DNA from 3 places in the Bacillus sp. MBGLi79 genome. Region 1 is predicted to be linked to each of the others. Evidence: riboswitches for the same ligand, from Rfam matches in the RefSeq annotation. Region 1 holds a riboswitch; each other region holds the start of a gene.
The links. A riboswitch is a leader RNA that binds a small molecule or an ion and turns the genes downstream of it on or off. The one in region 1 is predicted to bind thiamine pyrophosphate.
Positions count from the first base shown of each region.

Region 1 (7,632 bases):
TCTTGACGAGCTGCTCCGCTGCTTTTTTCCGGTCATCCAGCGAGCTGATTGTCATTCCTGTCAGTGTTTCTGCTTCCGGGACATTCGGCGTAATCGCGTAGCTTCTTGGAATGAGCAATTCCTTTAAGGTGGCAACTGATTCATCACGCAGCAAGGATGCCCCGCCCTTTGCGATCATAACCGGATCAACAATTACATGATTGAATCCGTACTCGTCAATTTTTCTCGCCACTTCTTCAATCATGTCGGCATTCCAGAGCATTCCCGTTTTGATTGCGTCCGGTCTTAAATCCTCAGCAACAGCATCAATTTGCTGTCTCAGCGCCTCTACAGTCAGCGGATGCACCCCATGGACGCCAAGCGTATTTTGAGCGGTTACCGCCGTAATCGCAGACATTCCGAATACATCAAGCTCTTGAAAGGTTTTAATATCTGCCTGTATCCCTGCACCGCCGCCTGAATCGGATCCGGCGATTGTTAATGCTTTATATATACTCATTACACTACACTCCTTTTATTACCCGATCCATTTATGATAAATGGATTTTGCCCGGGCAATATCATTCGTTCCATGGATCAAAGCTCTTCCGTCCCGGAACAGCACCATTTTCATATCATCCGAGCGGCAGGAAATCAAATACGGGTTCGCGGCTACTTCAAGCCCGGCCTGCCTCAGCTGACCGGCAAGCACTTCAAGATCCGCTTCTTTTGTAATGGATGATCTGATCTGCACCGTGTTCCTGCCGCACAATACAGCCGCTTTTGTTTGGTTTTCATATGACAAAAACGGAAAATCCCTTGTGCCGCAGCTTGGGCATGCGTCATGTTTGAGACTCGCCGCTCTCACTTCTGACCGCTCGTTTTTCCACAAGTCAAAGGAGCGCAGCACCGGCTCGCACTCTTCTCCCGTCAGCAGCTTCAGCGCATCTGTTACCTGAAAGACTGCTACCTGCAAAACAGCCGGACTGATGATGCCGGCTGTGTCACACGTTGCTCCGCCAATCGGAAGTGTATCGAGCAAGCAATGCAGGCAAGGGGTAGATTCCGGCACCACGGTAAAGGTGAGGCCGTAGCTCCCTACACAGGCACCGTAAAGAAAAGGAATCCCTTCTTTTACCGCAGCATCATTTACGATCAGGCGGGTTTCAAAATTATCAGCCGCATCCACAATAATCGAGGCGTCCTTAATCAGCTCGAAGACATTTTCCGCTGTCACATCCATGACAAGGCCAGTCACATCGACATCACTGTTAATCGAACGGAGACGATGCTCCGCCGCGGCTGCTTTCGGCATTTCTTTTTTGACGTCATCTTCTGTATAAAGCTGCTGGCGCTGGAGGTTGCTCCATTCCACATAATCTCTGTCGGCAATTTTCACAGAGCCGACTCCCGCCCTCACCAGCATTTCTGCACTTGCTGTTCCGAGTGCGCCGGCGCCGATAATCACGGCGCGCGCTTCCTTCAATTTTTTCTGGCCGGATGGGCCGATCGGAGCAAACAGCTCCTGCCTGGAATACCTGTCCGTCATACAGGAAGACCTTCTCCCGGACTGCTTGCCGTTCCGTATTGCTTAAGCGGGATTCGGCCCGCCTCATAAGAAAGGCGTCCTGCTTCCACCGCGAGCTTCATGGCACGAGCCATTTTCACAGGATCGTATGCGCCTGATACAGCCGTATTGAGAAGCACGCCATCCGCTCCAAGCTCCATTGCATATGCCGCATCTTTAGGCGATCCTATCCCCGCATCCACGATGACAGGCACTTTCGCCTGTTCAATAATAAATGACAGATTCAAAGGATTTAAGATTCCTTGTCCCGATCCAATCGGAGATGCACCCGGCATGATGGCATGAACGCCAAGCTCTTCCAGTTTTCTCGCCAGCACAACGTCATCCGACGTGTACGGGAGCACAATAAAGCCCTCTTCAAGAAGCTGTTCAGACGCTTTCAATGTCTCAACAGGGTCAGGCAGCAAGGAACGGCTGCATCCGATGACTTCAACTTTAATCATGTCACAAAGGCCTGACGCTTTCGCCAGCCTTGCAATTCGAACCGCTTCTTCAGCAGTGCTGGCGCCCGCTGTATTCGGCAGAAGCGTATATTTGGATAAATCAAGCTGTTCCAAAAAATTCGGCTGAGATGCTTCAAAGATGTTCATTCTCCGCACAGCAAATGTTAAAATATCAGACTCGGAAACAGCTACTGCTTCCTTTTGAGTTTCAAACGATGGGTATTTCCCCGTGCCCAGCAGCAATCTTGATTGAAATGTTTTTCCGCCAATTGTTAACATGCTCATCCGCCTCCTACAAAATGGACAATTTCAATGACATCGCGATCACAAAGCTCAACCTCGTGATAACGTTCTTTCCCAATTATTTCTTTATTTCTTTCCACGATAACGATTTTATTTTCGAGCTGATAAGACGCCAGCAGGTCTTGAATTGTACCTGCGTCTTTTTCCCACTTCACGTCTTTACCGTTCAGCTGTAGCATCATATCTGAACCGCCTCCTTGCGATCAATTCGGAATGCGTGCAGCCAGTCTTGGTTGACCTCTTTATTCATGATGAGATCACTGATCAAAGCGCCAGTTGCAGGAGCAAGCAGGATCCCATTTCTGAAATGGCCCGCCGCAAATAAAATACGGCTGTCCTCAGGATGTCTGCCGATGTACGGTTTTCCATCCTTTGTTCCCGGCCGGAGTCCCGCCCGAAAACGATCCACCTTCATATTTTGTATAGCCGGCAGCATGGTTTTCGCTTTTTTCATAACCGACTCCAATCCGCCAAGATCAGGTGTTTCACTCCAGTCCCCAGGCTTCATTGTCGCGCCGACAACAAGTCTGCCGCTTTTTCTCGGTACGATATAGCAATGGTCATGATAAAGCGTTTTTGTCAGCGGGATATCATCATTCCAAACGGACAGGCACTCCCCTTTTACAGGAAAAAATGTGTTGTTCAGCCCGAGCTGTTTAAAAAACACCCCGCTCCACACCCCGCTGGCAACGACAACATGATTAGCCCATACATCTCCGCTCGGGGTCTTGATGGACAGAGCTTCACCGTCACGTTCGACATGCAGGACAGGCGTATGCTCAAAAATCTCCGCCCCAAGCGCTTTCGCTGCTTTCGCATATGCCTTGCAAACGTAATAAGGCTCAACATGCACATCATCCTGGATAAAAGATGCACCCAAGATGTCACCAGACGCATGCGGCTCTTTTTCTAAAACCTCTTCTTTTGTATACCAGGTGACAGAGTCCAAATCGTCCATCTGTCTCAGCCTCAGCACATCTTCTTCAGAAAATGCAAGCTTAAACATACCGCCGTTATGCTGCCTGATGTCCACACCGGATAATGCATAAAGCTCTTCTTCCAGACCTTTGTACAGACGCTGGCTGTGCATAGCGAAATCAAAAAACGCGTCACGTTCCTCGCATTCGGCATGGGCGCCCAGCATTCCGGCAGCGGCACTTGTCGTTCTGCCGCCCATTGTTCCGCTTTCAAATAATGCGATGCTTTTGTTTTCCTTTGCCAAATGATAAGCAATCGCGGAACCGATAATTCCGCCTCCAATCACCACTGCTTCATAATGCCTTTTCATAGCGCATCTCCTTTAGCTTGCGGGAATATCGTCTGGCTGCTTCCAAGGGCTCAGCGGCAGAGAAAATTCCTGACATGACAGCGATGCCGTCCGCCCCTGCTTGTTTTACGTCTCTTACCCTTTCCGGTGTCATCCCCCCGATGGCTATGACCGGGATGGAAATCCGCTGTTTGATATCTGACAGCAAAGACACCCCTCTGCCTTCAAGGCCCTTTTTGCAATCCGTTTCAAACACATGGCCGAACAGCACGTAGTCGGCGTCTTCCTTTTCTGCTTGAACCGCTTCCTCCAGTGAATGCACCGACCTCCCGATATGAAGGTGTGGAAACCTGGCTCTGACCTGCTTCGGTGAAAAGCTGGTGCTTGGCAGCTGTACGCGATGAATAGTAGAAAGAAGTGCAATATCCACGCGCCCGTTCATCACCAGTTTTCGTTTATCTATACCGCCTTCAAAAATAAGCTCGAGCAGTTTCAAAATATCCGCCGCCGATTTTGAGCGTTCACGAATATGAATAAAATCAACTTCATTCTGAATCGTAATGATGGTTCTCGCTAACTCTTCTACCGGCTTGCTGTCATCCGTTATGGCGTGAAGCTCCACATTCCTCCACCTCTTTTATGGCGCTGTCAGACCAGCCTTCTTTTCGATAGGCCATTCCCCAAAATTGATATTCATAGTAGCTGGAGATGACAAAATTCTCTTTCATCTGTGCACGCACTTCCTCCGTGCTGTTTTCCGCCAGCTCATCAAAGCGGTTGATTTGCTCCTCGACCTGTTGTCTAAACCAGTCACCGCCGTACGTCCCAATCCACTTTTGATAAATCGGATGCCCTGGATCGCAATGCAGCAATTTCTCACCAACCTCGTAATAAAGCCAGTAGCATGGCAGCAGGGCCGCTAAGATTTCTGCGAAATTCCCGCTCAAAACCGAACGGTACATATGGGATGTATAAGAATACGCAGTAGGAGACGGCTTAAACGCCTTACGCTCTTCCTCGCTGATTTCCAACAGCTCGGCAAACTCCCGATGAAGCGCCATTTCCGCCTCATATGTACCTTGGGCATGGCTTGCCATCCGCCCCGTTGTATAAAGGTCCTTCGCATAAGCGGCGCCAAATGACTGCACCTTTGCAAAATGCGTTAAATAATAGGAATCCTGAAGTACGTAGTATTTAAAACGGTCAATCGGAAGCGTTCCGTCACCGATTCCTTGAACGAACGGATGGACAAAGCTCCCCTCCCACCATTCTGCGGCTGCACTGCGGCATTCTTCTGAAAACTTCACAAATCATTCCCCCTCTGATAAATAAAAAAACCACTTTCCCGCAAGGAAAAGTGGTTTGGAATTGGCATAGTAAAATAACACAAATACCGCTCCACTTCCCTACGCAGGTCTGAACCTGTTCAAGTTATGAGGGTCTAAAAGTCACACTTTTATCTCAGCCCTTTATGAAGGACACCCCTAGTGGTTAAACGAATACATATTGAATTGTTCTGCACCTCTATATTAACACGAATCCTTATTTGGTCAAGATTTATCCTTCCAATGTTTTCTTAAGATCTGTTACGTATCCCCGAGATCCGGTGACAATTAAGCGATCCCCAAGTTTCAGCCTTGTATCCCCATGAGGAACGATGCTGTCTACACCTCTGAAAATCCTGACAAAGATGACGTCGCCGGTTAAAGGGAATTCCCGTAAAATCACACCGTCGTATTTACTGTTCTCCATATTAATTTGATACAGGGAAGACTCCTGGTTCGTGAGCAGCTTCATGACGCCAGGCGCTTCAATCAGAGCGCGAAGCAGCGTTTTTGTCGACAGCAGAATAGAAAAGATGCTGATTCCCTGCTCCTTCAGAACTGCTTCATGCTCCGGTGATCCTACGCTTGCAATGACTCTTTCTGTGCCTTTTTCTTTTGCAAGTAATGCAATGTCTGCATTCATATCTTCATTCCCGGTCGCCACAACAAGGATATCCGTTTCAAAAATGCCGAGTGATTCAAGCGTCTCGTGTTCATAGTCAGAAATTGTTTCAACAGCAAACACTGATTCCGACAGCTTTTCCTCTGCATTCTCTTGGTAGACGTGCACAACACGCACGTCATACTCTTCCTCTGGCAATTCAAGTGTGACAGGCAAAGTCATTTGATTGGCGCCGATGAACGTAATCGTCTTTTTCTCCTCCGGCTGCTCTTCCCGTTTGTACAACTTTTTAAAACAGATTGGCGTAAAAATACTTGCGATGACAGCTACTAAAATGAGCGCTCCTGACATATTTGCGCTGATCACGTGAAGCTGCTGGCCGATTGTTGCCGCTGCAATCACGAGCGAAAGCGTTGATGTCAGCAGAAAACCGGACGCGAAAATGGTTCGGTTATCATACCACTTCTTTAGGTACATGACAGGAATGATTTTGCTCACTAACAGCGCCAGAAGCAGAAGCGGGATCATGATTAAAATTGTTTTATCCTGGAAAAGAGTCCAAATATCAAGCTTCACACCGACCATCACGAAGAAAATCGGTATTAAGAACCCATAACCGAATGAGTCCAGCTGCTGAACAAGTTCTTTGTTTGGCGAAAGCAGGGAAACAAGAACCCCCGCTAAGAAAGCGCCGAGAATATTTTCCGCCCCAAGTGATTCAGACAGGGCAACGAGTACAATAATTAACGTAAAAATGGCACGCGTCCCGATCTGGATTGTCCCTTTTGACATGGACTGAACAAAAGAGCGATGTTTGAAGACCCTGCCGAAAAAGTAAAGCACCACTCCGGCCGCAAACAGGATCATCAGGAGCCACATGTTTCCGCTGTCCTCTCCGTATAAAGAAGAAAAAACAGCAAGAAGAATCATCGTAGCCAAATCAGCAATAACAGCAACGAGCAAAATAATCTGCCCGATATTCGAATTCATGATCCGTTCTTCTTTTAATGTTGGAACGACAACGCCTAACGAAATCGTTGAAATAATCAGGGTCATCAAAAATGCATTTTGAATAAAACCCGCCAAGACGAAGCCATAGGACAGCAGCAATGATAAAATAAAAATACCGACGAAAATAATAGATGCCGCAGCAAACGTATTAGGCGCTTCCTTACCGTTCGGCAGGAGCTGCTTTTTCTTCCCTTTCTCAAAAGATGAAAAATCAATTTCAAGCCCGCTTAAAAACATTAAAAAGATAAATCCGAGCATAGAGAGTGTTTGGAGCCAGGTGTCACCCTCCACAACTAAATTAAGGCCGCTTTTCCCAATAATCAGCCCCATAATGATTTCAGCAACAACAACCGGGATGCTGAGTTTAAACCGATGCAAAAGGATGGGTGTCAAAAATGCAACGATAAGTACAACAACTAAAGATGCGACAGATGTATGCGCCATAATCAGAACCTCCTTTTTTAGTCAGGGTTATGCTAGTTCTCAATCAAAGAACAAAACCTCATTTTTAAAAAACATAACGCGATTTTAACAAGGGTCATGATGAAAAATAAAGTGATAAGCTCTTAATCCTGTTTAGAAAATGATTCTTCTTCTATAATTTGCACATAAAAGCTTGTGATGACTCACAACACTTTGCTTCATAATAAATAAAACAATCGGTAAGGAGGATACCGCATGGCTTACGATATCATCAGCGATATTCATGGCTGCTATGACGAAATGACTGCATTAATCCAAAAGCTTGGTTATACAATCAAAAATGGAGTACCTGTCCACGAAGAAGGCAGGGTGCTTGTTTTTGCCGGAGATTTAACTGACAGAGGGCCCAAATCGATAGAGGTCATCCGATTTGTAGCCAGCGCTTACGAAAAAGGCGCTGTACGTTATGTCCCGGGAAACCATTGCAATAAGCTGTACCGCTACTTAAAAGGCAATCCGGTAAAAGTGATGCATGGTCTCGAAACAACAGCGGCAGAGCTTGAGGAACTTTCCAAGGATGAGAGAAAATCAGTCAGCGAACAGTTTATGAAGCTGTACGAAACAGCGCCGCTTTACGACATCTTACATAATGGAGAATTGGTTGTCGCCCA
Region 1 covers NZ_CP026521.1:1,422,499-1,430,130, reverse strand. Annotated here, with positions in the region: gene thiD (bifunctional hydroxymethylpyrimidine kinase/phosphomethylpyrimidine kinase) at 1-499, opposite strand, end outside; gene thiF (thiazole biosynthesis adenylyltransferase ThiF) at 518-1,528, opposite strand; gene thiG (thiazole synthase) at 1,525-2,295, opposite strand; gene thiS (sulfur carrier protein ThiS) at 2,292-2,492, opposite strand; gene thiO (glycine oxidase ThiO) at 2,492-3,601, opposite strand; gene tenI (thiazole tautomerase TenI) at 3,585-4,202, opposite strand; gene tenA (thiaminase II) at 4,177-4,887, opposite strand; TPP riboswitch at 4,967-5,076, opposite strand; gene C1T29_RS07160 (monovalent cation:proton antiporter family protein) at 5,138-6,982, opposite strand; gene prpE (bis(5'-nucleosyl)-tetraphosphatase PrpE) at 7,217-7,632, shown strand, end outside.

Region 2 (7,632 bases), 310 kb from region 1:
AATAAGACGCTCGAGAGATACCCAAATGAATACAGATATCCTGCACGGTCATTGTGCTGTGCAATATTTCTACAAGTTCGACTGACGTTTCGCTATCAACTTCCTTTCCAATTCGTTGTACTTTTTTAAAACTTCATTCTGTTGCCTCAGATAACGATTCTCTGCCTGCAGTTTCTCTAATTCGGAAGAATACTCGGGGCCTTTTCCGTAAGTGTATTGCTTTCCGAAAGGCTGTTCGAATCGATGTGTATCCCCAGTCTTATGCCATCTAACCCATGTCTGAACCTGTGTCTTATTCTTAATATTCAATTCCTGCATGATCTCTTTCATAGGCAAGCCTGCCAATCTCATTTCTACAGCCTTCTGTTTCACTTCAACTGGATAACTCACTCTTGTCCCCATAGAAAAAACACCTCCAAGTCTAATGTCGAATAACACTCATCCGTATCCAAACTTGAAGGTGTTTTTATTTGTCTCATCTTATGGGGGGCAGTCCCTAGTTGAGGCTCTTTTTTATCACTTACTCAGCGTATTGGTCTATGATCTCTTCTAGTACCTCTTCTAGCTCTTCTGCATCTTCAAGCTCTGATTGGCTGAAACGGACGCGTACAAGCTGTTCTCCGTCATTATACATCTCTTCCAGCCATCCTCGGAGTCCTCTTGCTCTGCGGTCGACTTCGAAAATGATTTCCAAACCGTCTTCGTCTAAAAGGAAAATGAGCTCTAATTCATCAAGCATCTGACGATAATATCCGGAAGTCGGGACGAACTCGAATTCTTGAACGAACGGAAGGCGACGCTGGAAGTAGGGTGCTTGTTCGCAGTCTGCTTTTTAAGACGGAAGCCCAGGTTTTCGATAGCTCCCAGGACATTTTCAATCCAAGGGTGCGCTTCAACGAAAATGCGGTCATGATCAGATTTGTCGATACCGCCTTGAATGTCAAGGTCTGTCACCACGGCAACCTCTACTTTTCCTACAGTGATCGGCGTATCTAGAGGCAGAGTGAATGCGAACGGAAATTGATGCTCTTCTCCAGGCTGAATAGCAAATGAACCAGTGACCCGGAAAGAATGAATTGTAGCGTATTTCCGGTGCTCTTCGTCGTCTTTTACAATGACGTACTTGGTGTTAAGCTGTAAGTCAATATAGCGGATGTCCTGAGCGATTTTTCCGCCTTTGACGTGTACAGTTCCCCGGACTTCTTCTCCTGGAAAATATGCATCTTTCTCTAAAATTGTATCGACTTTTGCAGCTCCGATTCCGGCACTTGCCGCAAGTTTCTTAAAAAATGACATGTTTGATCTTCCCCTTTTTCTTTTTCTCAACAGGTATACGCAAGAAGGAGGAAAAAAGATTCATTTGATTCATACTTTTTTCCTATTACTCATCTAAGCCTAAGGGCAGACTAAGAATAATATTGAAAACAAAGGAGTAGGTGGAAGTGAATAAAGAAAATTTGGTTGCAGATGAATTACACAGAATGTTTTTGGCTGGTGAGCTCCAAATCACAGTAGAGGAGGATATAAACCATATTTCCGAAAGGCTAAGAAACGGCGATCTCAGTTTAGACCGATTAAGCGGTGAAGACGCGTTTATAAAAGAAACGGTAAACGAGGCTTTAAGAAGAGTGGAGCAATAAAAAAGAGACGGCATCTCATCTTTGAGATCCCGTCTCTTTTTGTGGTCTTTGCTGCAAGATAAAAGCGAATCGATTTGAAATTGCTCACCCAAGCCACCCTTTTTCCAACAGAAGATCTGACAGTTCATCATGGAGATGGACAGTGGTATCTAATTTATCATGCAATGCTCTTCTGATGTGGGGATTTGCGGCTTCTGTTATTGCGACAGTGTAGTTGTTAATGTTGGTTTTTATTGTTGTTAACAAATCAAAAATGTCTTCGGGATAAAGACTCAATGAGCAAGCCACCTCCTTTGGTTTTTATAGCAGCTCCTGATAAGAAAGTATTTTGCTTTGTTTCTTGCTTCTATTCAAAATGCTATAATAAACAACAAATTTTGTTGGGGAGTGTAATGATGAAACAGATTATTGCGATGGGAGGCGGGGGTTTTTCGATGGAGCCGGAAAATTTGTCCCTCGATCAATATATCCTCAATCAATCGGAACGGGAGTCACCTCGTATTTGTTTTTTGCCGACCGCGAGTGGAGATTCCCAAAACTATATTCAGCGGTTTTATCATGCGTTTCAAACAATGGATTGTGTGCCGTCTCATTTATCCTTATTTAAGCCGCCGTCAACAGATTTAACTTCTTTTGTTATGGAAAAGGACGTGATCTATGTTGGCGGGGGAAATACGCGCAATATGCTTGTGCTGTGGAAGGAATGGGGGCTGGACTTTATTCTCAGAGAGGCATGGAAGAACGGAGTGATTTTAGCTGGATTAAGTGCAGGTGCGATATGCTGGTTTGAAGAAGGCGTGACAGATTCGGCCGGGCCGCTGACAAGTATGAAAAGTTTAGGTTTTTTGCAAGGGAGCTTTTGTCCTCATTATGACGGGGAAAAGGATCGGAGACCGGCATACCACCTGCTGATAGCTAACGAATTCTTGTGCAATGGCTATGCGGCGGACGATGGAGCGGCTCTCCATTTCATAAATGATCAGCTGTTTCAGACTGTGAGTTCAAGATCGGATGCAAAGGCATATCGGGTGATGAGGGATGAACATGGGATATCTGAAATCTCGTTGCCTGTCACATATTTGGGTTCAATTAGCTGAATATTTTCTATATTCCTCTTTTTTTTCGATTGGTTTTATGTTAAGATGAGTCCGAAATCAATAGTTACTGGGGGTGCCCGCTTTCGGGCTGAGAGAGAAGGTAAGCTTCTTAACCCTTTGGACCTGATCTGGTTCGTACCAGCGTGGGGAAGTAGAGGAATTGTTTTTATTATTGTCGTGCTGGGCAATAATATGTTTCTTTCTGACTGTAACCGGGTTCATTTTTATGAATCCGGTTTTTTGTGCTGGTTATGGGCTTGATTTTGTCCTTTTTAAACGTAGAGAGGGGAAGGATAAGTAATGCAAAACAATTCAGTGCAGCAAGCCAACATTTCTATTATGTCGAGTTTTTCGGGCAGCAAAAAGGTATACGTGGAGGGTTCTTCTTCAGACATCCAAGTGCCGATGAGGGAGATTACATTGAGTCCGACGACGGGATCGTTCGGCGAGGAGGAAAACGCACCTGTGCGTGTCTATGATACAAGCGGACCGTATACGGACCCCGAAGTTACTATTAATATTCAAGAAGGATTAAAGCCGCTCCGCCAAAAGTGGATTACAGAGCGCGGTGATGTGGAAGAATATGAAGGTCGTGCAATAAAACCAGAAGATAATGGTTATAAAAAAGCAAATCCAAACGTAAGCTACCCAGGGCTAAAGCGGAAACCGCTGAGGGCGAAGGCTGGTCATAATGTCACCCAAATGCACTATGCCAAAAAGGGAATCATTACACCTGAGATGGAGTTTATCGCTATTCGAGAGCACGTGTCTCCCGAATTTGTAAGAGACGAGGTGGCAAGCGGCCGGGCAATCATTCCTTCAAACATTAATCACCCTGAAAGTGAGCCAATGATTATCGGCCGGAATTTTCATGTGAAGATTAATGCGAATATCGGGAATTCAGCTGTTACGTCATCCATTGAAGAGGAAGTGGAAAAAATGACGTGGGCCATCCGCTGGGGAGCAGATACAATGATGGATCTCTCTACAGGAAAAGATATTCATACGACGCGTGAATGGATTATTCGCAATTGTCCTGTTCCTGTGGGAACTGTTCCGATTTATCAGGCGCTTGAAAAAGTAAACGGCGTAGCGGAGGATTTAACGTGGGAGATTTATCGTGATACGCTGATCGAGCAGGCAGAGCAGGGTGTGGATTATTTTACGATTCACGCGGGTGTTTTGCTTAGGTATGTGCCGCTGACTGCCAAAAGGACAACTGGTATCGTGTCCCGCGGGGGCGCAATCATGGCACAGTGGTGTCTGGCTCACCATCAAGAAAGCTTTTTATACACTCATTTTGAAGAGATCTGTGAAATCATGAAAACATATGATATTGCGTTTTCTCTTGGGGATGGTCTGCGTCCCGGATCAATCGCCGATGCTAATGACGAAGCACAGTTTGCTGAATTAGAGACGCTTGGAGAGCTGACGCAAATCGCGTGGAAGCATGATGTTCAAGTGATGATTGAGGGTCCTGGACATGTTCCGATGCATAAAATCAAAGAGAACGTCGATAAACAAATGGACATTTGTAAAGAAGCGCCTTTTTATACATTAGGGCCGTTGACAACGGATATTGCCCCTGGATATGACCATATTACTTCAGCGATCGGAGCGGCGATGATCGGTTGGTATGGGACAGCAATGCTATGTTATGTAACGCCGAAGGAGCATTTAGGGCTGCCAAACCGTGATGATGTTCGTGAAGGAGTCATTACATATAAGATCGCTGCGCACGCTGCGGACCTTGCAAAAGGGCATCCCGGAGCGCAAATCCGCGATGATGCGTTATCGAAAGCCCGTTTTGAATTCCGCTGGCGGGATCAGTTTAATCTCTCTCTTGATCCGGAAAGAGCGCTTGAATATCATGATGAAACTCTGCCGGCTGAAGGAGCAAAAACTGCTCACTTCTGTTCCATGTGCGGTCCAAAGTTTTGCAGCATGAGAATTTCTCAGGATATTCGAGATTATGCGAAGAAAAACGATCTCAGTGAAGCAGAAGCCATAAATAGAGGATTAAAAGAAAAAGCAAAAGAATTTGTCGATACGGGAAGCAATTTATATCAATAAAAAAATGAAGATGGAGAATGCTCCATCTTCATTTTTTTAGAAAAACAGAGAACGTCGAAGCGGAGGAATACTCTGTTCAAAGTGGAAAACATTTTCTGGATCATATTTCGTTTTGACACGGCGGAGTCGTTCAACATTTTCGCCGTAATATGTTCTTGGCCAGTTTCTGATTTCGATATCTGGCCAATTTACGTAGTCCCCCATCGTTTCTCTCGAAAGGGATGTTCTCAGCCTCTCAATCCAGCGGACGTTTTGTCTTTTTTTTTCAGGGGATGTCCAGTTTGTTAGGTATTCCTGGGCAATGATTGCATCACGATAATAAAATGCTGTTTGGTCTGGAGCGATCCGTCCGGCTGCTCCGCCGAGCGACTGCTGCCAGACGCTGGCGTTTTGATTCGGAGCGTGCTCCAAAAAGTGTTTAATCGTTGAAATCGCACGTTCTGATAATGGCTTTTCAATGAAAGAGCCGGAGCGTTTCATTTTTTGAGGCTGATTGCCTCCCGGGCTGTTAAAAAAGGTTACCGCTTCAATGAAGGGCATTGCGATTACCATTCCGCTTGTCGGGCTTCCTGCTTTCAATAAAGGCTTTAACAGTTTTTTTAACTCTGTTTTTGGACCGACAAATTGGCCGAGGGCCTCTATCCGGTTTACTTCTTTAGGCCAAAACTCTATTGATGAGGTAAGCCGGTCATCTGTATAGGGGGCCCAGTGCTGCCACGTGTTAAATACTTCTTTAAAATCATCCCAGCCCCATGTAATTGAAAAAATCGACACTTGAGAGATGGGCACCGCTTTAAATGTCATGGAGGTGACAATGCCGAAATTGCCGCCTCCGCCTCCCTGAGACGCCCAAAATAAGTCTGGATGGTTTGAAGAGCTGACTGTAACCAAATCAGCGCCCTCTTTTTCGTCTGCTATTATCATCTCGAGATTCACGAGGCGGTCACAAGTAAGACCGGCAGCCCTTGTTAAAAGTCCAATACCTCCTCCGAGAGTTAAACCTGTGAGCCCTACATTAGCAATGGTGCCTGCGGGAAGCGTCAGGCCGTATTGCCAGAGAGTCCGATAGACTTCTCCCAATTCAGCGCCTGCTTCAATATAGGCAAGCTTTTTATCCTGATTTACAGTTATTTTTTTCATTTCGCTTAAATCAATAACAAGACCGTTATTTAAAAGGGAGAAATTTTCATAGCTGTGCCTGCCGCCTCTAATACGGAAAGGCACATGGTTTTCACGCGCCCATTTCAGCGCATTGAGTGCATCTTGTTTGTTTTGGCAAAACACAATGATGTCAGGATACCTTTCTAAGCTCAGGTTAATATTGGTTCTTGCTTCGTTATAGTCCGGATCATCCCGTGTCACGATACGTCCGGTCAGTTTTGTCTTTTCCACACTCCCACATCTCTTTCTCACGTATTCTAGTTTCTCTAGCTTATGCGTCAGGGTAAAAGAGTGTATAAGGAAAAAGCGTGGATATAATCTAATAAAGCGTTAATATCTTCAAAATATAGTTGACAGGTCGGTATTGTATGAATTAACATGGTCAGTACAAATTTTCAAAACTGTCGCGCTGATCGGAACACCGAAGGCTCTTATCTTTTGATAAGGGCCTTTTTTGTATGAAAAAGGAGGGATTATTGATGGGAGTCAAAAAAGAAAAGGGAAGAAAACGATTCAGGAAGCGAAAAACCTACGGGAATCAGATTATGCCGCTCGAGCTGCTGATTGAAAAAAACAAACGAGAGATTATAAACAGCGCGGAGCTCATGGAGGAAATTTATATGAAGATTGATGAGAAGCATACGCAAGGCGTAACTAAATATAAAAAAACCCGCTGATTCCAGCGGGTTTTTGCATTTCGATTAAGCATCTTTTTTAATCGGCAATCCAAGGCCTTCTGCAACGCGTTTTCCGTATTCAGGGTCCGCTTTATAGAAGTGCTCGATTTGACGGAGCTTGATTTCTTCTTTTTCTACCGGCTTCATAGCGTTAACGATATTTTCAACAAGGCGGGTACGCTCATCTTCACTCATTAAACGATACAGGTCACCGGCTTGTGTGTAGTGATCGTTGTGATCGTAGCTTACGCTGTCAGCGATACCTTGTACCGGATATGCTGCTTGCTTATCCTCAGGTGACTCTTTCGGGCCGCCGAAGCTGTTAGGCTCGTAGTATACAGATCCGCCGCCATTATTGTCAAAGCGCATTTGTCCGTCACGCTGATAATTGTTCACTTCGTTGCGTGCGCGGTTGATTGGCAGCGCTTGATGGTTTGCGCCGACACGGTAGCGGTGTGCATCATGATAAGCAAACAGTCGGCCTTGAAGCATTTTATCCGGTGAAACATCAATACCAGGCACGAGTGTTCCAGGTGAGAATGTCGCTTGTTCTACTTCTGCAAAGTAGTTTTCCGGATTTCTGTCTAGAACCATGCGTCCGACCTCGATTAACGGGTAGTCTTTTTGAGACCAAACTTTTGTGACATCAAACGGATCGAAACGGTACGTATTTGCATCTTCTAAAGGCATGATTTGCACATATAGTTTCCATGCAGGGTAATCACCGTTTTCGATTGCGTTGAAAAGGTCTTCTGTATGGTAATCAGGATTTTCTCCGGCAATTTTTGCTGCCGTATTGACATCAAGGTTTTTCACGCCTTGTTCTGTTTTAAAGTGATATTTAATCCATACACCTTCGCCTTCGGCATTTGTCCATTTGAATGTATGGCTTCCGAAGCCGTGCATGTGGCGAAGTGTCGCAGGAATTCCGCGGTCAGACATCAGGATTGTCACTTGGTGCAGTGACTCTGGTGAAAGTGACCA
Region 2 covers NZ_CP026521.1:1,116,083-1,123,714, forward strand. Annotated here, with positions in the region: partial or broken gene C1T29_RS05550 (IS3 family transposase) at 1-402, opposite strand, end outside; partial or broken gene C1T29_RS05555 (sporulation protein) at 521-1,296, opposite strand; gene C1T29_RS05560 (hypothetical protein) at 1,437-1,640, shown strand; gene C1T29_RS05565 (spore coat protein) at 1,725-1,886, opposite strand; gene C1T29_RS05570 (Type 1 glutamine amidotransferase-like domain-containing protein) at 2,036-2,737, shown strand; TPP riboswitch at 2,797-2,904, shown strand; gene thiC (phosphomethylpyrimidine synthase ThiC) at 3,038-4,810, shown strand; gene C1T29_RS05580 (FAD-binding oxidoreductase) at 4,847-6,202, opposite strand; gene senS (transcriptional regulator SenS) at 6,451-6,648, shown strand; gene katA (catalase KatA) at 6,673-7,632, opposite strand, start outside.
Region 2: linked by a shared signal. The riboswitch ahead of thiC (phosphomethylpyrimidine synthase ThiC) and the one ahead of tenA (thiaminase II) in region 1 are both predicted to bind thiamine pyrophosphate.

Region 3 (7,632 bases), 170 kb from region 1:
ACCAGATTTTTAAATTGATTGAGGCGCTTAATCTGATCGGTGTCCGGTCAACCCTGTCAGGAATCAGGCCTGAGATTGCGCAAACCGCTGTACAGCTGGGAATTGATTTTTCGAATATCACCATTAAAACCAATCTTGCCCAAGCATTAAACTATCATCAATAAAAAAATCCGCTATCTCAGATAGCGGATTTTTTTATGATGCGAAACATAAAGATACGAGAAAAGATCCCGCGAATAATAAGAGAACGAGGCAAAAGAACACCCAGTCGCGCCGGTTCACGGACAGCATCCTGTAATATGTCCGGTTTCTGCTTCCTGTAAAACCTTTCGATTCCATCGCAAGCGCTGTCCGTTCTGCTTTTCTGATAGCGCTTGCCAATAGCGGTATGGTATATCGTTTTAACCCGCTGATTTTATTTATGAAGCCGCTCTCCGCCGCACCTCCTCTGATTTTATGAGCCTGCTGGATCAGCTGGACCTCATCCTTTAACAGCGGAAGAAAGCGAAAGCCTGCAATGACACCGTACGCGAGCTTTGGTGAGAGCTTGCACTGCTGGACAAGGCTCTGCATAAATAAAATCGGATCGGTCGTAAAAACAAACATCATCGATAAGGCGGAAAAGCACAAAATACGAAAGCCCAATGAGATGCCGACAGACATATTATCGCTGTTAATGGAGATAGGGCCTGCTTGAAACAAAAAATTATCCGGTGTTGTCGGCACCTTGCCGAAAACGGCGGCTGTCCATACGCATCCGAATGCTAAAATCAAAAACGGAATCGTAAACAACAACCATTTTTTCAATGGGATTCCGGCCGCCAATAGAACACCCGCAACGATGATGATATAAAAACACGCCGGAGTGTAAGGGTTGTAAATAAACGACAGCATGACGACACAACAAAAAACCGCCGCCGCTTTTACGGTTGGATTAATGAGATGTAACGGCTGTTTCATCGCGCACCTCCTCTTGATATGCCATCCATTCATATAGAAGGGGAAGGGTGAGCTTTGCTTTTTGGGCAAGCCCTGTTTCTTGAGAAAACAACTGCACTGGAGATCCATCAAAGGCCAAGCCTGTATTGTGAAGCACAAGCACGCTGTCAGCATACGAAGAGACTAGCTCCATATCGTGTGTAACCATGAGGACAGCGGTTCCCTCTGCCTTAATGCGCTGAATCATTTCCATACATTCAGCCGCCGTGCGGGCGTCCTGGCCAAAGGTTGGTTCGTCTAATAATAAAACCTTTACGTCATGCATGAGCATGGTAGCAACGCTCAGTCGCCGTTTTTGCCCTTGGCTGACCGCAAACGGATGATGATCAGCCAAATGGGCAAGATCGAAACGATTCAGCAGGTGTTGCGCTTTTTTCTCAGTTTCAGCATTTACCTTCTGGCCGAACAGCAGCTCATCATACACCGTATCGGTGACGAATTGGTGTTCAGGGTTTTGAAAAACAAATCCCATTCGTTTACGCAATTCTTTTTCTTTATATTGCTGCAGCTGCTGATCATAGAGAAGGATTTTGCCGCTTTGCGGTTTCATAAGACGGGCCAGAACAGATAAGAGCGTCGATTTTCCAGTGCCGTTCGGGCCGACAAGCGCCGTCAAAGAGCCTTCGCGCAATGAAAAGCTGATGTCTTCGAAAATCGTTTGTTGTCCTCTCGCGAACGAAAGGCTGCGGACTTCGAGCACACTCTTTCCAGAAGGAGTTGGCTTCTTTTCAGCACGCCCGGCAGGAAAGGGCTCTTTGAACAGCGTTTCTTTTGATAAAGTAAACGGCATACTCAGCTTTTCCTGCAGATGGCAGACCTTTGGAATTGCGATGCCCAATTTCTTTAGTGTCTCCGCTTCGTGCTGAAATAGATCTTTCGTCAGGCCATCCAGCGCTTTTTGGCCGGATTTATCGAGCACGATCGTCCTCTCAATCCAAGGCGCCCATTCATCAAGCTGATGCTCAATGACGAGGAGGCTGAAACCTTTTTCCCGCTGAAGATCTTTCATCAGATGAACGAATTCCCGCGCTGAGAAAGGGTCTAAAAGAGAAGTCGGCTCATCTAAAATAATAAGCTCAGGCTCCATCGCCAAAATACAGGCGAGAGCCACTTTCTGCTTTTGTCCTCCTGAAAGGATGGATATCGTTTTTTCTTTTAAATGGGTAATACGTAATTTTTCTAATACGGCATTGATTTTCTCTGTCATTTCTTCTTTTGGAATCTGCAGATTTTCCAGCCCGAAAGCGATTTCGTCCTCCACCGTCAGCATGCAGAACTGCTGATCAGGATCCTGAAAAACGACCCCGGCATGCTGAGCAATCGTTTCGGTGGTTTCAGCGTTTGTGACCGGCTTTTGAAATAGAAAGACATGTCCGGACTGAATGCCGTCGCAAGCTTGCGGATATAGACCGTTTAAACATAGGGCGAGCGAGCTTTTACCGCACCCGCTGGGGCCTAGCAATAAAACACATTCTCCTTTTTGAAGCTCAAACGAAATATTTTGAAAAACCGGTTTTTCGTCTTCTTCATAAGAGAAGCTGAGCTGGTCAACTGTCAGAAGCTCGTCAAAGGCTTGCATGTTCTGACGCCCGCTTCCGTTTCTTTTTCAGTTCCTTTCCGAGTGCCATTCCGTTTAACACACCTGTATAAGCGAGAGAGTCGCTGACGGCTTTTCCGAGAAGCCCCGCCAAGAGCGCGCCGGAAATGAGACGGATTACAAGCATAATGAGCAGATAACCTGATGAATAGGCTGCATAGCCAGAAACAAAGAGATCGTAGATAAAGCTGGCTACTGAAGATCCCATCCCGGCCAGCATAAGGACAGGGAGAGAGTATGCTTTCCAGCGTGTTGCAAGGAATACAGCTTCAGCCCCGAGTCCTTGAACAATGCCGATGACGATGACCATCGGGCCAGACGGATTTCCCAGCAGGCACTCAACGAGAGCGGCAATGATTTCAGAAACGAGCGCCGCACCCGGTTTTCGAATGATGTATGCGGCGATGACCGAAACGATAAACCAAATGCCGTAAATCGGTTCATAGGCAATTGGCCCAAACATACCTGCAAGCACGTTTCCGAAATGTGTAAATAATAAATAAACAACGGCAAATACGATACTGATAACGGACATGATGACAATTTCTTTTACTTTCCAGCTTTTCATGTTATCCCTGCTTTCTGTTTTTTCTTGATGGGCTGTTAGCCGAAAGATTCACAGTCATGGTGATGTGGTTTGTTTGCTGCTCTGCCATGCGGAAAACGGCTTCCAATGTTCTGAATACGTCATGGGCATCCCCGTCAAGCTCGCTCGCGTAATGGACACCCTGTACAAAAGTACCTTGGGCTTTTGCGATGTCGACAGCCTTCATAATCAATCCCATATAATCCGGCTCATTCATTGGATAAAGCGCAAATTGGCACGGCGCTTCCGCGTTCAAGCCTCGGACAGCATCTTCATTGACACGCTTATTGTCTTTGGAAAGATATGTATCTCCCTGAGTGTCGCCCGGGCACCCAATGGAAAACGTGCCACTCATGACGATGTGTGTCTCGCTGTTTGCTGCATAAAGGTAAATGGCTTTTGCGGCATCGAATACATGATCAATCGATCCGCGTAACACCGTGCTGATATGGTCGGTTTTCGTCCAAACCTTGGACGTATCTGTTTTTTTCAGCGCAGACTTGATCACACTGATAAAATCATCCGTCATCGGATATAAAGAGAAGCGAAAACCGGCGATTCTGCTTGTACCGCACATATGCTCCATTTCTAAAAGCCTCCTGTTTTTTGGATAAAATAAAAAACTGCATATCCTAAGGGAATATGCAGTCATAGATCGATTAAGCGCACAAAAAAATACACCATTCGGTCAACCTGCACTTCCCCACGCTGGTATTATCCAGATCGGGTCATAAGGGATCAAAACGCGATTCTCCCGCGTTTTATCTCAGCCAAAACAGCACCCCTAGTGCTTTCCGTATACAATTTTTTATTTTGACATCATAATAGATGATAAGAATCATTTTGTAAACAACGAAATCATTTTTTTCATATAGGGACAGGAGAGGATGATCACATTTGGACAAAGGACACATATTAATTGTGGAAGATGAAGAAAAAATCGCCAGGGTTCTGCAGCTTGAATTGGAATATGAAGGATACGGCGTGACCATTAAACACAATGGAACAGAAGGCCTGAATGCGGCCGCGGAAGGCGGGTATTCCTTGGTGCTTCTTGATGTCATGCTGCCGGGGCTCAGCGGACTGGAAGTGCTGCGCCGCTTGAGAAAAACGGATCAACAGACACCGGTCATTTTATTAACGGCGCGAGACAGCATTCCTGATAAGGTAACAGGTCTGGATATCGGTGCGAATGACTATGTCACCAAGCCATTTGAAATCGAGGAATTACTTGCGAGAATCAGGGCGGCGCTGCGCCAAAATGGAACAAAAACGGAAGAAATCGGCACCTTTCTTACATATGACGATTTGCGGGTGAACGAAAAAACCCGTGAAGTGAGACGCGGAGACAAAGAGGTGGAATTAACGCCGCGGGAATTTGATTTGCTCGTCTACATGCTAAAGCATCCGCAGCAAGTGCTGACACGGGAGCAAATTCTAAGCGCGGTATGGGGATTTGATTATATCGGTGATACAAATGTCGTAGACGTCTACATAAGATACATCAGAAAAAAACTGGACTATCCTTACGAAAAACAGCTGATCCATACGATTCGCGGGGTCGGCTATGCCATTAAGGGGTAAACGATGAAGCTGAAGACCAAGATTCATCTGTACACATCAATATCACTGTTAATTTTATTAATTTTGGTTCATACCGCAGTATATCTCATTTTTTCGTCTGCGCTGACATCAAAGGATGCGGCCCGGCTTGCTGATGAGACGGATAACATGGCAGAAGCGCTGCATGCTGCTGAAACAGAAGGAGTGGCTTTGCAGGACATGCTGCAGGCCTACCTGCCGGCAAATGGCATGGTGCGTGTAGTGAACGGTGATCAAAAAGCCGCCATGACGATCACAAAAGAAAAAGCGTATAAAGATTTTCCTCTCTCTTTTCACAGCGGGGAAACGGCAGATGTGAGGAAACATGACGGCAAGCTGTTTGCTGAGGCTGCTGTTCCGGTGATTTGGACCGATGGACAAGTGGTTTCTCTTCAGGTGGTGGAAAGGCTGGAGAACACAGAAGAGAGTCTGTTTCTGTTGAAAATCATTTTAATCGCTGCAAGTGCCGCTGTCTGCATTGCTTCTTTTTTTGCCGGCAGCTTGCTCGCCCGCCGTATTATCAATCCGATCAGACGATTAATGATGACCATGAAAGACATACAGCGAGAGAAAGCATTCAAAACGATTTCTTTAGAAGGACAGTCGCACGATGAATTGTATCAAATGGGGCTGACATTTAATGAAATGGCAATGATGCTGAAGGATCACTATGATAAACAGCAGCAATTCGTTCAAGATGCTTCACACGAATTGAAAACTCCGCTCACCATTATAGAAAGTTACAGCAGCCTGATGAAGCGATGGGGGGCAAAAAAGCCGGAGGTGCTTGAGGAGTCGATAGAAGCCATTCACTCAGAAGCGGTGCATATGAAGAAACTGACCAATCAGCTTTTGGCGCTGGCCAAAAGCCATCAAGGACTCGAGGTTGATCTGAAAACAATCGATTTGATTGAAGTGTCGCGCGCCGTCACGCAAACGCTCCAGCCTGTCTATCAGCGCGACATTTTACTCGAAACAGATAAAGAGAGCCTGCCTGTAACAGCTGATGAAGAACGCATCAAGCAGCTGCTGACCATTTTGCTCGATAATGCCATAAAGTATAGTGAAAAAGCCATTGTGATATCAGCCGGAACGAAGGATGGACGGCCGTTTCTGTCTGTGAGTGATGAAGGCATTGGAATCTCTGAGGAGCATATCCCGCATTTGTTCGAACGGTTCTACCGGGCAGATGAGGCAAGGAACAGAAAAACAGGCGGAACGGGTTTAGGCCTTTCCATTGCCAAGCAAATCGCCGATGAGCATGGCATTGAGCTATCTGTCAAAAGCAAGCCGGGACAAGGAACAGCTGTCACCATGCAATTCAGCGAACAGAATGGGGGAGGCCGATGAACAAACCAATAAAAGCAGTATCTTTTGCTGCAGCAGCAGTTTTAGCCGTTACCATCTGTACGTTTCTCATCATTCGGCAAACCCACGAGGACGTATTGTCAAAGGAGGCTGTCATAAAAAAAGTCGAAGCCTCTTATGAAGGAAAGGTCACGAAATCAACACAGTCAAAGGATAAAAAAACATATGAGATGACCCTTGAAAATCCCAAGGGAACTTATTTTCTAAAAGCTGACGCAACATCAGCTGACATTCTTTCAATGAATAGAGTAAAAGCGATGAATCCATCTGTTATGACAGAAAAAGAAGCCGAGCATCTCGCGCTTAAGCGGGTGCCGGGTACGGTCAAAAAACGAACACACAAGAATCGCGTTGCCACATATATCATTCAAAAAGAAGACGGAAAAACATACGAAGTGAAGGTAGATATGCAGACAAAAACAGTCTTGTCTGCCGATCAAATCAGCAATAAAGACCAACAAAAAACACCGATTACGAAAAAAGAAGCCAAAACAATTGCAGAGCGAGAAACGGGCGGGACAGCGGATGACGCAGATCTCGAAGAAAGTGAGGGCACTCTCATCTTTGAAGTGGATGTTGATCTTCCTGATGATAAAGAAGCGACAGTGAAGATCAATGCCTACACAGGAAAGGTAGCTAACATTGTCTATGAAGACTAAAGGTTTCTCATCAAATTCTCATCTTGCTCTCGTTTTCCTTTCATGTTGAGTGTGTAAACTGTACTCATACAAAACAAAGGAGGACTCACAAATGCTCAAGAAAAGATGGATGGTCGGGCTTTTAGCAGGGTGCCTAGCGGCTGGAGGATTCAGCTACAACGCGTTTGCCAAAGAAAACAATGGAAACAGTCAGCCTTCTTCTAAGACGGATGCACTCACTGAACAACAAGCAGAATCAATTGCCAAAACAGTTGTTGACGGCAACGTAGAAGACATTGACAGAGAGCTTTACAATGGCAAAGAAGTCTATGAAGTGGAGATTGAAAAAGCGGGTGAAGACTACGACGTTTATGTAGATATTCATACAAAACAAGCGCTTAATGACCCGTTAAAGGAGAAAGCAGAACAAGTTGCCATAACAAAAGAAGAAGCGGAAGAAATTGCTTTAAGGCGAACAGATGGAACCGTAACAGAAAGTAAGCTGGACGAAGATGACGGTGTTTACATCTATGAAATTGAAATCCAAACGAAACAAGGAACTGAGACAGAATTTGAAATTTCCGCAAAGGATGGACGCATGATCAAAACTGAGATAGACGACTAATCAAACCCCCGCTGCAGCGGGGGTTTTTCATGATAAGAAACCTTCTTTTGGACAATCTAAGTGAAAAGGAGGCGAAACACATGGAAAAGAAAGAGGAGCAATACATCAATCAGGCTGAATATGTCCCTCATCCAACGAAGGATGGAGAGTACGCTTTATTTCTTCATGAAACGTATCATTTGCTTTCTGAAGATGACGAGAAACAAACAACAGAATA
Region 3 covers NZ_CP026521.1:1,595,562-1,603,193, forward strand. Annotated here, with positions in the region: gene rsbRB (RsbT co-antagonist RsbRB) at 1-164, shown strand, start outside; gene thiX (HMP/thiamine ABC transporter permease ThiX) at 196-960, opposite strand; gene C1T29_RS08110 (ABC transporter ATP-binding protein) at 935-2,578, opposite strand; gene C1T29_RS08115 (ECF transporter S component) at 2,565-3,164, opposite strand; gene thiU (HMP/thiamine ABC transporter substrate-binding protein ThiU) at 3,166-3,768, opposite strand; TPP riboswitch at 3,866-3,978, opposite strand; gene ykoG (two-component system response regulator YkoG) at 4,080-4,766, shown strand; gene ykoH (two-component system sensor histidine kinase YkoH) at 4,770-6,134, shown strand; gene C1T29_RS08135 (PepSY domain-containing protein) at 6,131-6,811, shown strand; gene C1T29_RS08140 (PepSY domain-containing protein) at 6,903-7,415, shown strand; gene C1T29_RS08145 (transcriptional regulator SplA domain-containing protein) at 7,496-7,632, shown strand, end outside.
Region 3: linked by a shared signal. The riboswitch ahead of thiU (HMP/thiamine ABC transporter substrate-binding protein ThiU) and the one ahead of tenA (thiaminase II) in region 1 are both predicted to bind thiamine pyrophosphate.